2 regions of the Mesorhizobium sp. M1E.F.Ca.ET.063.01.1.1 genome follow, and region 2 is predicted to be linked to the other one. Evidence: predicted binding sites of a transcription regulator. Region 2 holds the regulator's gene; the other holds the start of a gene.
What was found. Region 2 encodes PhoB, which activates phosphate uptake and scavenging genes when phosphate is short. Its sites were predicted from a motif close to TGTCATNNANCTGTCAT; they were not measured.
Positions count from the first base shown of each region.

Region 1: the regulator PhoB is predicted to act here: its motif matches at 2,175-2,191, upstream of EOA29_RS06130 (alkaline phosphatase).

Region 1 is NZ_RZSC01000043.1:3,190-11,756, forward strand. It holds gene EOA29_RS06120 (hypothetical protein) at 1-274, shown strand, start outside; gene EOA29_RS06130 (alkaline phosphatase) at 529-2,103, opposite strand; gene EOA29_RS06140 (MFS transporter) at 2,362-3,645, opposite strand; gene EOA29_RS06145 (TetR/AcrR family transcriptional regulator) at 3,724-4,341, shown strand; gene EOA29_RS06155 (hypothetical protein) at 4,631-5,221, shown strand; gene ppa (inorganic diphosphatase) at 5,283-5,816, opposite strand; gene EOA29_RS06165 (GNAT family N-acetyltransferase) at 5,995-6,501, opposite strand; gene EOA29_RS06170 (TPM domain-containing protein) at 6,651-7,289, opposite strand; gene EOA29_RS06175 (YgcG family protein) at 7,295-8,107, opposite strand; gene EOA29_RS06185 (LemA family protein) at 8,305-8,567, opposite strand, start outside.
Region 2 is NZ_RZSC01000362.1:350-5,696, reverse strand. It holds partial or broken gene EOA29_RS22510 (adenylate/guanylate cyclase domain-containing protein) at 1-799, opposite strand, end outside; partial or broken gene EOA29_RS22505 (LysR substrate-binding domain-containing protein) at 998-1,379, opposite strand; gene EOA29_RS22500 (medium chain dehydrogenase/reductase family protein) at 1,588-2,619, opposite strand; gene phoB (phosphate regulon transcriptional regulator PhoB) at 3,060-3,749, opposite strand; gene phoU (phosphate signaling complex protein PhoU) at 3,769-4,476, opposite strand; gene pstB (phosphate ABC transporter ATP-binding protein PstB) at 4,497-5,300, opposite strand; partial or broken gene EOA29_RS22480 (ABC transporter permease subunit) at 5,297-5,347, opposite strand, start outside.

The DNA.
Region 1 (8,567 bases), on a different contig from region 2:
TCAGATGTCCAGATTGCGTCCGGTTTTCGCATGGGCGGCGCTTGGCGTGCTGCTTGCGGCCGGTGTGGCGCAGTCGGCCACGGCTCTGAGAGAGACCGGTTCCATCCAGCCGCCCGACGCCAGGACCGCGCAGCAGATGTTCGCCGACGCCCCTGACGGCGTCGACCCGATCGTCACCGGCCCGGTCAGCGCCGCTTTCAAGCAGCGTCAGAAGGCGGCCAACTGCGACACTGCCGTCTGGCCGAACATTCCCGCGACCTGCTATCCGGATTGATCTTCGCGACGGCTATCTGGCAAGGGTAGCACTCCGGCACACCCCCCTCTGCCCTGCCGGGCATCTCCCCCGCAAGAGGGGAGATCAGATGTCGCCCCGGCTTTCGCCAATCGCCAACGTTGCAGAAAACGCTCCGGCGGCGGAGCTGCCAATCTCCCCCCTTGCGGGGGAGATGTCCGGCAGGACAGAGGGGGGTGCTGTCCCTCCAACGTCAAAATTCTGCATCGCCGCAACGCTCCGAAGTGTAGAATCTCCTATGCCGACCGCACCGGGTCGAGCGTGACCTTATAAAGCTCGTTGTCGTCGCGATCCATCAGCCGCACGGTGAGCTGCTCGGTGGCGCCGGAAATATCGACCAGACCGAAGAACTGCAGCCCGGCCGACGGCGGCAGGTTCTGGCCCTGCTCGGCGGTCGGCGCCTTGATGAATTTCAGCTCCGGACCGAAGGTCATGTCGAAATCGTTGGGGCCGAACGTGCCGGCGTGGATCGGGCCGGAGACGAACTCCCAGAACGGATTGAAATCCTGGAACTTGGCCTTGTCCGGATTGTAGTAGTGCGCCGCCGTGTAGTGCACGTCGGCGGTGAGCCACACCGTGTTGGTGATGCCGGCGTTCTTGATGTAGCGCAGCAGGTCCGCGAATTCGAGCTCGCGCCCCTTCGGCGCGCCATTGTCGCCGTTGCTGACCGCCTCGGCGCCGGCCTTCTTGGCCGCGTCGTCCCAGACGATGAGGCCGAGCGGCATGTCGGCGGCGATGATCTTCCACGTCGCCTTGGAATTCGCCAGTTCCCGCTTCAGCCACTTGGTCTGCTGCTCGCCGAGCATGCGCGACTTCGGCGTCAGCGTTTCCTCCATGTCCGGGCCGTTCGGGCCGCGATAGGAACGCATGTCGAGGAAGAAGACATCGAGCAGCGGGCCGTAAGCTATTCTGCGGTAGACGCGGCCCGGCTCCGACGGCTCGTAGCGGATGGTGGTCATCTCGTGGAAGGCGCGCGCCGCGCGAGCCGAGAGCACATGGATGGATTTTTCCGTGTAGCGGTTGTCGGCCGTCAGGTTCTTCGAATCCGACCAGTTGTTCAGCACCTCGTGATCGTCCCACTGATAGAAGGTCGGGCAGATGGCGGAGAGGCCCAGCACGTGCTTGTCCATCATGTTGTATTTCCACTGGTCGCGGTACTCGTCCAGCGTCTCGGCCACCTTGCGCTTGCCGTCGATCATGACGACGTTCTTCCACTTGCCGCCGCTGGGCAGGTCGACCTCGTCCTTCATGGCGCCGTCGGCATAGATCGTGTCGCCGGAATGCAGGAAGAAGTCCGGCGTGTGTTTGGCGATGGTCGAGTAGGTCTTCATGCCGGTCTCGTCGATGCCCCAGCCCTGGCCGGCGGTGTCGCCCGACCAGGCGAAGCGCACGTCGCGCTTGGAGGCCGGCGCGGTGCGGAAGCGGCCGACGATCGGCTCGGAGACGGCGTTGATGTCGGAAAGGTCGGCCGCAGTCATGCGGTAGAAGATGTCCTGGTCGGAGGCTAGGTCGGTGAGCAGCCGTTTCACCGTATAGTCGCTGGCCGGCGAGGTATCGAGCGGCGCAAGCCTCGTCGCATCGGCGAAGCTCTCAGTCGTCGACACTTCGTACATGACGCGCGCCGGGCGGTCCGTGCGGGTCCAGACCATGCCCGAGGTGGCGTCGACATCGCCGGACTGGACGCCGTGGGTGAAGGCCGGGCGCTGACTGGCGCGGGAATAGTAGGGCAGCGCGAGCCCGGAGGCGCCGACAAGGCCGAAGGCGCTGGCTGAGGTGATGAAAGCGCGGCGGGTCAACGAGATCTTGTTCATGGCGGTCTCCGGATGGCGTTGAACGGGACCGCCAAGCTCACGCCTCAATGTTTCAGGCGCATATCGGAACCATGAAGTTTTGATAACAGTGAACAGGCATACCCTTCTCCCCTTGTGGGAGAAGGTGGATCGGCGCGCAGCGCCGAGACGGATGAGGGGTGTTCCAGCGGAGTGAGACGTCGGCTTTCCCTGGAACACCCCTCATCCGTCGCCTGCGGCGACACCTTCTCCCACAAGGGGAGAAGGGGAAGCCGTGCCTCAAGCCGCCTGCGGCTCCGGCTCGAACGCCGGCTTGCTCGTATTGATCAACAGCGAAATACACGCCGCGGCGATGCCCGTCATGCCGGCGATCATGAAGGCGAGCTCGTAATTGCCCTGCAGTTCACGCATCGTGCCGCCGAAAGCGGCGGCCGCTGCCGCGCCCACCTGGTGGCCGGCGACGATCCAGCCGAAGACGATCGGTCCGCTGCGGTCGCCGAAGGCTTCGTTGGCGAGCCTGAGCGTCGGCGGCACGGTGGCGATCCAGTCGAGCCCGTAGAGCACGGCGAAGATGATCAAGCTGACTGCCGAGAAGCCGGAATAGGGCAGATAGATCAGCGACAGGCCGCGCACCGCATAATAGACGCCGAGCAGCTTGCGCGGATCGAAGCGGTCGGTGAGCCAGCCGGACAGCGTCGTGCCGATCAGGTCGAAGATGCCCATCATCGACAGCAGCCCGGCAGCCTGCACTTCGCCGATGCCCATGTCGCCGCAGAAGGCGATGAGATGCGTGCCGACGAGGCCGTTGGTGGTGAAGCCGCACACGAAGAAAGTGGCGAACAAATACCAGAACACCCTGGTACCCGCGGCACGGCGCAGCGTGGAGAGCGTATGCGTCAGGAAATTGCCCTGCGAGGCCGGCGATACCGGCGGCACATCGTCAGCGTCGGCGCCGAAACGCACCTGGCCAATCGAGGCCGGGCGTTCCGGCACCAGCAGGAAGACGATGGGCACAAGCGCAGCAGTGGCAATGGCAACGGCGATCGCCACCGGCTTCCAGCCGCCGGCCTGCGCCAGCGAGGCGATCAGCGGCAGGAACACCAGCATGCCGGTGGCGCTCGAAGCCGACATCAGGCCCATCATCAGGCCGCGATTGGTCTTGAACCAGCGATTGACGATGGTGGCGCCGAGCACGCTCGCCACCGCGCCCGAGCCGATGCCGGAAAACACGCCCCAGGTGATGAAGAGATGCCATGGCTCGGTCATCAACAGGCTGAGCGCCGTCGAGCCCGACATGATCAGCAGCGAGGCAAGCAACGTGCGGCGCAAGCCGATGCGCTCCATCAGTGCCGCGGCGAAAGGACCGGTCAGGCCGTAAAGCAGAATGCCGACGCCGGCGGACAACGAGATGACATCGCGCCGCCAGCCGAAGCTCGCCTCCAGCGGCAGCATCATCACGGAAGGTGCCGAGCGAAGCCCGGCGGCGATCAGCAGGCAGAGGAAAATGACGGCGACGACGACAAAGGCGTAGCGCTGGCCAAACGGACGGGACTGAGCTATCATGTTACTGACCGGTACGTTGCAATGGGATGGCGCCATGCATACGTACCGGTCAGTAACATTGTCAAGCGAGTTTGTTGAATGCCATCGGACAATAAAATTGAAGCGTCGGTGAATGAGGCCCGTGCCGCGCCGGCGCCGAAGGCCGCCGACAAGATCCTCGACGTGGCGCGCGATCTTTTTTATCGCGAGGGCATCCGGGCGATCGGCGTCGACGAGATCGTCAGGCGCGCCGGCGTCACCAAGCCCAGCCTCTACCGCAGCTTTCCGTCCAAGGACGAGCTCGCGGCCTCCTATCTGCGCAAGTACGACCTCGAATTCTGGGAGCGCTTCGACGAGGCCGTCGACGCGCATCCGGGCAACCCGCGCGCCCAGATCATCGCTTTCCTGACCCGCGTCGGCAAACGCACGCAGAAACCGGACTATCGCGGCTGCGGCATGACCAACGCGGCGGTCGAATATCCCGAGCACGGGCATCCTGCGCGGGTGGTGAGCGAGAACAACAAAATGGAGCTGCGCCGGCGCCTGCGCGCCATGGCGGCGGCGATGGGCGCCAGCGATTCCGACACGCTCGGCGACGGGCTGCTGCTGCTGATCGAGGGCGCCTATATCAGCGGCCAGCTTTTCGGGCTCGGCGGACCGGCGGCATCGGTCGCCCGCAACGCCGATCTCCTGATCGAAGCCAGTCTGAAGAAATAACAATCTCGAGCTTGGGCGCTGCCCCTCACCTGCCTGCCGGCATCCTCTCCCCGTATAGTCACGGGGAGAGGGGCGCTCCCGCCGGCGATTTCGCCAATCGCCAGCGTTGAAGGAAGGGTGCCGAGGCCGCCCCAGCTCCCTTCTCCCCGTCACTATACGGGGAGAAGGTGCCGGCAGGCGGATGAGGGGCGGCGCAGACGCCGACAACGGGCGCTTGGCAGCCGCCGCGCCCTAGGCCCGCGTCAGTTTTGACGCTACGCTCACGTACCTCCATCGGAGACACCTCGCCATGCGTGCGCTTCTGATCCCGCTTGCCCTCGCCGGTTTCTGCCAGGCGGCGCATGCCGGCGACATTTCCAGCGCCTATACCGATCTCGACTGGAAGAAGGACTGCGTGACCTATGCGCAGTCGGAGGAAGGCGACGGCGACTGGGCGAGCCTCGCCTGTGCCGGCTATCGCGGCTATCCGGTGCTGATCGGCTATGACGATGCCCGCGAGTCCGTTTATTACGGCTTTCCCTCCGACGACATGACCGCCGTCTGGGAGAGTTTTTCCGGGCTCAACACCTCCGGTCCGAAGGTCGAGTGGCGGATCGAAACCAACGGCGACAAGGCGGTGCCCTTCGCCGTCATTCACCGTCGCGAGATCAGCAGTCCCGACGCCGAGAACAAGCCGACCGAGGTGCTGGTCGTCGCCAAGGTGGCGCAGCCGGAAGAGCACGAGGGCTGCACGGTCGGCCTGGTGCTCGCCACCGGCAACCCCCAAGCCAACGACCAGGCGCGCAAGCTCGCCGACGAAAAGGCGAAGGGCTTTGCCTGCGGCAAGGACAAGCGCGAAGTGATCGGCAAAGTGCCGGACTTCGGCCGGGTGGATAATTAGAGCTTGATCCCAAAAAGTGGGAACCGGTTTTTGGGCAAGATCAAGCTCAAAATGAGATCGCCTACTTCGCCGCCTTCGCCCGCTCGATCGCGTCGACGATCATCTTCTTGGCGTATTTGGAATCGTGCCAGCCCTCGATCTTGACCCATTTACCGGGCTCGAGGTCCTTGTAGTGCTCGAAGAAGTGCTGCACCTGCTGGCGCGTGATGTCAGGCAGGTGGGTGTATTCGGTGACGTTCTCGTAGCGCAGCGTGAGCTTGGGCGAGGGAACCGCGATCACCTTCTCGTCCTGGCCGGCATTGTCTTCCATGATCAGCACGCCGATCGGCCGCACATTGATGACACAGCCCGGCACCAGCGCGCGCGTGTTGCAGACCAGGACGTCGATCGGGTCGCCGTCGCCGGAAAGCGTGTGCGGCACGAAACCGTAATTGCCGGGATAGCGCATCGAGGTGTGCAGGAAGCGGTCGACGAACAGCGTGCCGGCCTCCTTGTCCATCTCATATTTGATCGGCTCGCCGCCGATCGGCACCTCGATGATGACGTTGACGTCTTCAGGCGGGTTCTTTCCGGTGGAAATCGCTGCGATACGCATGGCTCAAAATCCCTCTCGATCTTGTCAGACCGATAGCGGGACACGCGTCATGGTGCAATGCGGCGAATGGTGCTGAACGCTGATGGAAGCGCACACTTTGTGATGGATTGTAACCTGATGCGTGTCACCCGACGTGCGCAGCGGTCTTGGAAGAACGACGCTTATCAGGCGGCGCCCGTCATTCCCAGACGAAAGCCACCTTCTTCAGCGCCTTCTGCTCGAAGACCTCGACGCCTTCGGCGATATCGCGGCCGCCATTGCCGGCATAGAAGGCTAAAGCGTTGTAATTGTCTTCCAGCGCCCACACCACCAGGCCTCTGAGGCCGTGGTCGGCCAGGCGCGTCCGCGCCGCCTTGAACAGCCGGCTGCCGAGCCCGATGCCCTGATATTCCGGGCGCAGGTAAAGCTCGTAGATCTCGCCCTGCTGCCTCAGCTCGCGGGCGCGGTTCTTGCCGATCGTGGCATAGCCGGCGATCGTGCCGCCGATTTCGACGACCAGCACCGTTGCCGCCTTGCGAATCGCGTTCGCCCACCAGTCGGGGCCGCGGCGGTTGATCATGGCGGTCAACGTGCGATGCGGGATGATACCGGAATAGGCGCCGCGCCATGCCTCCTGATGCACTTCGGCGATGGCGGCTGCATCGCGAGGGTCGGCTTTCCTGATATCGATCGTCAGCGTGTTCATGATTGGTTAACCATAAACCCGCGTCGCCCGATTGCAAAGAGTCCGCTCCGTCGCGCCCGCGCTTTCGCACAGGCCAACTTGTCGGCGCCGGAAGCGCTGAAAACCGCCTCGCGCCGCCGTCAAAGCCAGGGTTTGCAGCCTAGGCCCTGTCAGATTTCGACGAGGTGGTCGTCAAGCTCGTTGGCGTCGCCGGCGGTGACCGGGAAATGCTCGGCAAGCACCGCGCCTACTGATTCGATCGCCTTGACGAAACCATCGGCGAGCCGGTCGTCGCCGGCGTGCCTTGTGAGGTCCCGCACAACGCCATCCCAGACATGCTGGCCGACCTTGGCATCGATGCCGCTGTCGGCGACAATTTCGGCATAGCGCTCGGCGATCGAGACGAAGATCAGCACGCCGGTGCGCGCGCTCGTGCGGTGGACGTTGCGGGCCAGGAACTGCTTCATCGCGTTGGCATGCGCCGCCTGGTAGCGCAGCCGCCTCGGCACAAGATGGATGCGCCAGCCAGGCAGCGCCCATAGAAGCGCGAGCATGCAGCCCAGCGACAGAAGCTGGGCAAGCACGAAATGCGGCAGGCGGATGGTCAACCACCAGGCTTCCAGCCCATAGGCCACCGCGAGACTGACGATGAGCGTGGCTATAGCCGCCGCGAACGCGGCCGGAAAGAAATAGCCGTCGCTGGTTTGCGCAACGACGCAGTAGATCTCGCCGTCCGTCCTCGCCTCGGCGGCGCGGATCGCGCCGGCGATGCGGTCATGGTCCTCAGGGCTGATCGGTCGCGTTGCCATGGTCCTCACCAGCTCCCCGAAGAACCGCCGCCGCCCGACGAGCCGCCGCCGCCGGAAAACCCGCCGCCACCGCCGCCAGAGGACCAGCCTCCGCCGCCCGACGACCAGCCGCCGCCACCTCCGGAGGATCGCCGTCCCGGCTCGAAGGTCATGCCGAGCCAGCGATAGCGGCCCGGTCCGATCTTCTGGCCGAAGATCGGCGGCAGCACCGTCAGCGCGATGCTGCCGAAAAAGATCAGCGCCCAGATGGTGATGAAGATGGCGAAGAACAGATCGTCGGAATTGAACGGTGCCTGCTCGTTGCGCTTGCCGCGCGCTTCCAGCTCCTCCGGATTGCCCTCCAGCACCATGATCATGTCGTCGACGGCCTTTGAAATGCCGCCGGAGAAGTCGCCGGCGCGGAAGGCCGGCACCATGTCGTTCTCGATGATCAGCTTGGTGTGCAGGTCGGTCAGCGTGCCTTCCAGCCCATAGCCGACCTCGATGCGCATCTTGCGGTCGTTCGGCGCCACGATAAGCAGAACGCCGTTGTTCTCCTTGGCCTGGCCGAGCTTCCAGAACCGGAACAGCCGGTTGGCGTAGGGCTCGATCTCCTCGCCGCCGAGGCTGGGGATGGTGGCGACGACGATCTGGTCGGAGCCTTTCTTCTCGAAATCGGCGAGTTTCTGGGTCAGCGCCGCGCGTGTGCCGGCATCGATGATGCCGGCATTGTCGACGACGCGGCCGGTAAGGGCGGGGAGGTCGGCGGCAAGGGCTGCGAGCGGGAGGAGGAAGAAGAGGAGGCTAAGCAAGCCGCCAATGAAGGTGTTCCTGCGCACCCCCCTCTGGCCTGCCGGCCATCTCCCCCGCAAGGGGGGAGATTGGCAGCTTCGCCGCCGGCCATCTCCCTCAGACGACGGAAATTGGCGAAAGGACAGATGACGGCCAATCTCCCCCCTTGCGGGGGAGATGTCCGGCAGGACAGAGGGGGGTGGGACGGAGCGCAAGGCCAGCAGGCTCGATCTATTAGGTCAGTTCACCCGCCCTGCTTCGTGCTCGTGCCGAAATTCACCTTCGGCACCTGCATCTTGTCTTCCTCGACGGTGAAGTTGGCGAACGGCTCGTTGCCGCGGAACCAGAAGGTCGCCCACAGCACCGAGGGGAAGGTCCTCAGCGTCAGATTGTAGTCCTTGACCGCCTGGATGTAGTCGCGGCGCGCCACCGCGATGCGGTTTTCCGTGCCTTCGAGCTGCGCCTGCAGCGCCAGGAAATTCTGGTTGGCCTTGAGGTCGGGATAGT
Region 2 (5,347 bases):
CCGCCGCTTTCTGCACACTGCCTTCGACAACATATCGGACGCCGAGATCCCTCGCGATCGATCGGACATCGACCGACCTTCCCTTGTAGACAAACGAGGAGTTGCGAGCGATCACAAGAAGGCCGGGGACCTTTGCCAGGTCCGTGATCAGGTCTTCAGCCAATCCCTCGGCGAAGAACTCCTGCTCCGGATCGCTGCTCATGTTGGCGAAAGGCAAGACGGCGACGGCCGCCCTGTCGGGCAATTCCAGCGATACCGGTCGACCGGCCGAAGAGGCTCTGACAGACTGCAAGTTTACGCGATAGCAGTATATCGGCTCGGCTATATTCTTCACCCGCTGGCCGCCCATGGGTTCGAACTCAAACGCCAGCTTCTTCTCGACCTCCTTGGACACCTTCTCTGAAACGCAGACGCCGCCGGGATCAGCGAGCTGCTGCAGGCGAGCGGCGACATTGACACCCTCGCCGTAGCGATCGTCCCCTTCGACGATCACTTCTCCCAGATTGATCCCGAGGCGGACCTCGAAGCGCTCGCTTTCGGGGACACTTGCGTTGCGCTCCACCATGCCGCGTTGAAGGGTTACCGCGCACTCGACAGCATCGACTGCACTGCCGAATTCAGCCAGCAAACCGTCGCCCATCAGTTTGAAGATGCGCCCGTGATGCTTGCTGATCTCCGGCTGGAACAGCTCCTTACGGCTGGCCCTAAGCCGCTCGAAGGTCCCTCCCTCGTCCGCCTCCATCAGGGCCGAGTAAGCTACGACGTCGGCGGCAAGAATGGCCGCAAGCTTGCGTTCCATAGCACCACGGTGTGTGCTTCATGGCCAAGGGTGTCGCGCCAAATGCGCTCCACTCCGGCGATGCGATCACCGAACTCTAGCACGGCTGGAGCTTCCGGGCTAATCCGCAGTCCGCTTGAATGACCACTTAGGGTCAACGGCTGACCTTTGATCGGCGCCGCCAAGTTCACGCCCCGCCAGCGCCGCCAAGTCAACCCCCAGAACCGTCTGGTCCAGTCCACGGATGATCTTGGCCAATTCCATGCATTCGTCCTGCCGCACCTTGTTCTTCCGCCAGGCCATGCAGATCATGCGCTGCGGCATCGGCTCCCTGGAATGGCACGATCCTCAAGTCCGGCATGACGCTGGCGGCGCTTGCCGCCATTTCCGGAACCAGCGTCACGCCCAGCCCATGCGCCACCATCTGCAAAAGGATCGTCAGGCTGGTCGCGCCGTAGCTTGCCATCGCCACCGGCCGCACGCTGCCGCAGACCGCCAGCGCCTGCTCGCGCAGGCAGTGGCCTTCCTCGAGAAGCATCAGCCGCTCCAGCGCCGGGCTTTCCGGCGGCACCGGCGGCGAGGCGAAGGCTGGATCGCCGGCCGATGACGGTGACCGACAAGCCGCAGAAGTTCTTGATGCGCCAGGCGATGGTCGAAGAACTGGGGCTGGTGGCGCAGAAGACGGCGTGACGGGGTGTCTGCTTAGCGCAGCGCCATAGGCAGTCATTGAAACGATCAAAGCCGACGCCGGAGGCGACTTGCGTTTCAAAGGCTCTGCTCTGGCTCGGCGATCCTTGTCGGGTGGCCAGTCAATTGCAGATCAACACGAGCTTGCCCTTGACACCTCCCTGACCGAGCAGCTCCTGGGCGCGACGAGCCTCAATCAATGGCATCCGGTCGGCCACCATCGGCTTGATCTTCCCGTCGCGAAGCAGATCGAGCAAGACGCCGAGATCTTCGCGGAACCAAGCGAGCTTCCACCGTTTCAGATATTGTATGCTGTAGGGGAGTATGCGTCGTCGGCCTGGTGAAACGAAAGCGCGGACCGCGTACCACGCAGGTCGCAATATCCCGCGAAGACGGTAACGCAAGCCCCCTGCCAGTTGGCCCTTCTGCAGAAATGAAGTGAAGCCATAGGCTATGACGCGGCCACCAGGCCTCAGAGTACGAAACGAACGCCAGACATTGGCTTCGCCGACCCCATCGAAGACGACATCCACGCCGTCGTTTGTCAGACGATGAATCTCTTCGACAAAGTCAACTCGCTCGTAGTCGATCGGCGTGGCCCCGAGATCGGATACGATCTGATGGGCTGCAAGAGATGCAGTCCCATACATCTCCAGACCTGCCAGGCGGCCAAGTTGCAGCAGAGCCGTGCCGACTCCGCCGGCGGCGCCATGAATGAGGACCCGTTGACCCGGAGAGGCATGCCCAAGGCGATGCATCATCTGATAGGCCGTAACGTAGTTCAGCACGAGGCTGACTGCCTCGGCGGGATCGACACCAGTTGGAACCAGAGTGAGTTCATCTGCCGGCAGGCAAATGAACTGGGCGTAACCACCATGAATGGGAAGCGCCGCAACCATTTTACCAATCATGGCATGGGACACTCCCTCTCCGGCCTCATCGACGATGCCGACAATGTCCCATCCTGGCGTGAATGGCAGGGTCGTTTTCTCGGGATGAATCCCCTCCCGCATCAATAGCTCTGCGAAGGAGACGCCGGCGGCGATTGTTTGCACACGCAGTTCACCTGATGCCGGATGGGGCGCGTCCTCCTCCACGATCTCCAGAACTTCAGGTCCGCCATGGTGGCGAACAACGACGCGCAGAGACTTCATGGCAACCTCGGTCCAAATTGGACTCCTCCACTGAGGCAAACTCTAGTGGAAAGGTAGCGCGCGCTGGGATGGAGCGACTTGCTCCAGATCAACCCCACGAGAAGATCGGTCGCCACCCAACAAACAACTGCTCATTTGAGCAGAATGACATTGGGACGCAGCCGCGACAGCAGTTGGAATGGCCTCACATCAGCTGCCGTTGGGGGTGAGCGGAAACGAACGACAGGTTTGGGTCAGAAGCCGACATTGCCTGTGGCCCCTTCGCGGCCATCGGCAACCGCCTGCTATTGAGTTCTGCCCCTGAAACATGATTTCGATCCATCGGGAGGGCGGGACTCCAGAGCAATTCCAGGAAAAGTGTGAAGCGCGGTTTCCGTCCGCAATTGCGTGAAAACAAAGAGATGGAGTGGCTCGCCGTTTCCGTGAAACGGTGAACCGCCCTAGTCTTCCCTGATCGCGTAGCCCGCACCGCGGATGGTGCGGATGACGTCGGGCATGCGGCCATTGTTGACCGCCTTGCGCAGGCGTCCGACATGCACGTCCACCGTGCGCTCGTCGATATAGATCGTCTCGCCCCAGACATTGTCGAGCAGCTGGCTGCGCGAGAACACGCGGCCGGGATGCCGCATCATGAATTCGAGCAGCCGGAACTCGGTCGGGCCGAGCCTGATCTCGCTCTTCTTGCGGTAGACGCGGTGCGATTCACGGTCGAGCACGATGTCGCCGACCTTGAGCACGCTGGACAGCACCTCCGGCTTGGCGCGGCGCAGCAGCGCCTTGATCCTGGCCATGAATTCCGGCGTCGAGAACGGCTTGACCAGATAATCGTCGGCGCCCGTCGAGAGGCCGCGCACTCTGTCGCTCTCCTCGCCGCGCGCGGTCAGCATGATGATCGGCAGCCGTTCGGTCTCTGGCCGCATCCTCAGGCGCCGGCAGAGCTCGATGCCGGAAACCGCCGGCACCATCCAGTCGAGCACGAGCAGGTCGGGCACGTTTTCCTGCAGGCGGATCTCGGCCTCGTCGCCGCGTGTCACCACCTCGACCTGATAGCCTTCGGATTCGAGGTTGTAGCGGAGCAGCACCCCCAGCGGCTCCTCGTCCTCCACCACCATGATGCGTGGCGCGATCATTCAGCAGGTACCTTCGTTGTCAGGCCGCCGGCGCCGGCATCGCCGTCTCGTCCTGCTTCGGACGGTTCGCGGGCAATTGCGTGCCGGTCAGCACATAGTAGGCGTTCTCGGCGATGTTGGTCACATGGTCGCCGATGCGCTCAAGATTCTTGGCGCAGAACAATAAATGCGTGCAGGCCGTGATGTTGCGCGGATCCTCCATCATGTAGGTCAGGAGCTCGCGGAAGACGGAGGTGTATTTGACGTCGACGCGCTCGTCGTCGTTCCTGAGCTTGGCAAGCGCCGTGGCGTCGCCCGCGGTGTACTCCTCGATCACGCCCTGGACCTGGATCAGCACCAGCTGCGCCATCGAGTCGATGGAGTGCGACAGGTCGCGCGGCGCGGCGCTGATGCCGACCGAGCCGACGCGCTTGGCGATGTTCTTGGCGAGGTCGCCGATGCGCTCGAGGTCGCCGGCCATGCGGATCGCGCCGACCACGCTGCGCAGGTCGTCGGCCATGGGTTGCCGTTTGGCGATGAGCGTGATGGCGCGGTCGTCGAGCTCGCGCTGGCGCGCATCCATGATGGCGTCGTCGGAGACGACGCGCTGCGCCATCGCGTTGTCGGAATTGAGCAGAGCCTTGGTCGAAGCGCCGACCATGGAGCCGGCGAGATCGCCCATGTCGATGATGAGCTGGCTGATCTGCCTCAGATCCTCGTCGAAGGAAGCGACGGTGTGTTCGGCCATGATGGTATCCTCGTATGAACTCAGCCGAAGCGGCCGGTGATGTAGTCCTGCGTGCGCTTCTCGCGGGGCGAGGTGAAGATCTTCTCGGTCCGGTCGAACTCGACCAGCTCGCCGAGATACATGAACGCCGTCTGCCGCGACACGCGCGCCGCCTGCTGCATGTTGTGGGTGACGATCACGATCGTGTAGTCGGCCTGCAATTCGTCGATCAGTTCCTCGATCTTGGCCGTCGACAGCGGATCGAGCGCCGAGCACGGTTCGTCTAGCAGGATGACTTCCGGCTTCACCGCCACAGTGCGGGCGATGCAAAGCCGCTGCTGCTGACCGCCGGAAAGGCTCTGGCCGCTGGCGTTGAGCTTGTCCTTGACCTCGCTCCACAGCGCCGCGCGCTTCAGTGCCTGCTCGACGCGGTTGTCCATCTCGGTCTTGCTGATCTTCTCATACAGCCTGACGCCGAAGGCGATGTTCTCGTAAATCGACATCGGGAACGGCGTCGGCTTCTGGAACACCATGCCGATCTTGGTCCTGAGCAGGTTGAGGTCCTGCGAACGGTCGAGGATGTTCTTGCCGTCGAGCAGCACCTGGCCTTCGGCGTTCTGCTTCGGATAGAGCTCGTAGATGCGGTTCAGCACGCGCAGCAGCGTCGACTTCCCGCAACCCGACGGGCCGATGAAGGCGGTGACGCTGCGTTCGGGCAAGGACAGGTTGATGTCCTTCAGCGCCTTCGACTGGCCATAGTAGAAGTTGAGGTTCTTGACCTCGATCTTGGCCTTCTCGACGACGGTGTCGGCTACGTTCAGGTCGGTGGACAACATCGGTTTCATCTGTCCTCTCTGCGTCCGGTAAGGCTGCGGGCGAAGATGCTCAGCCC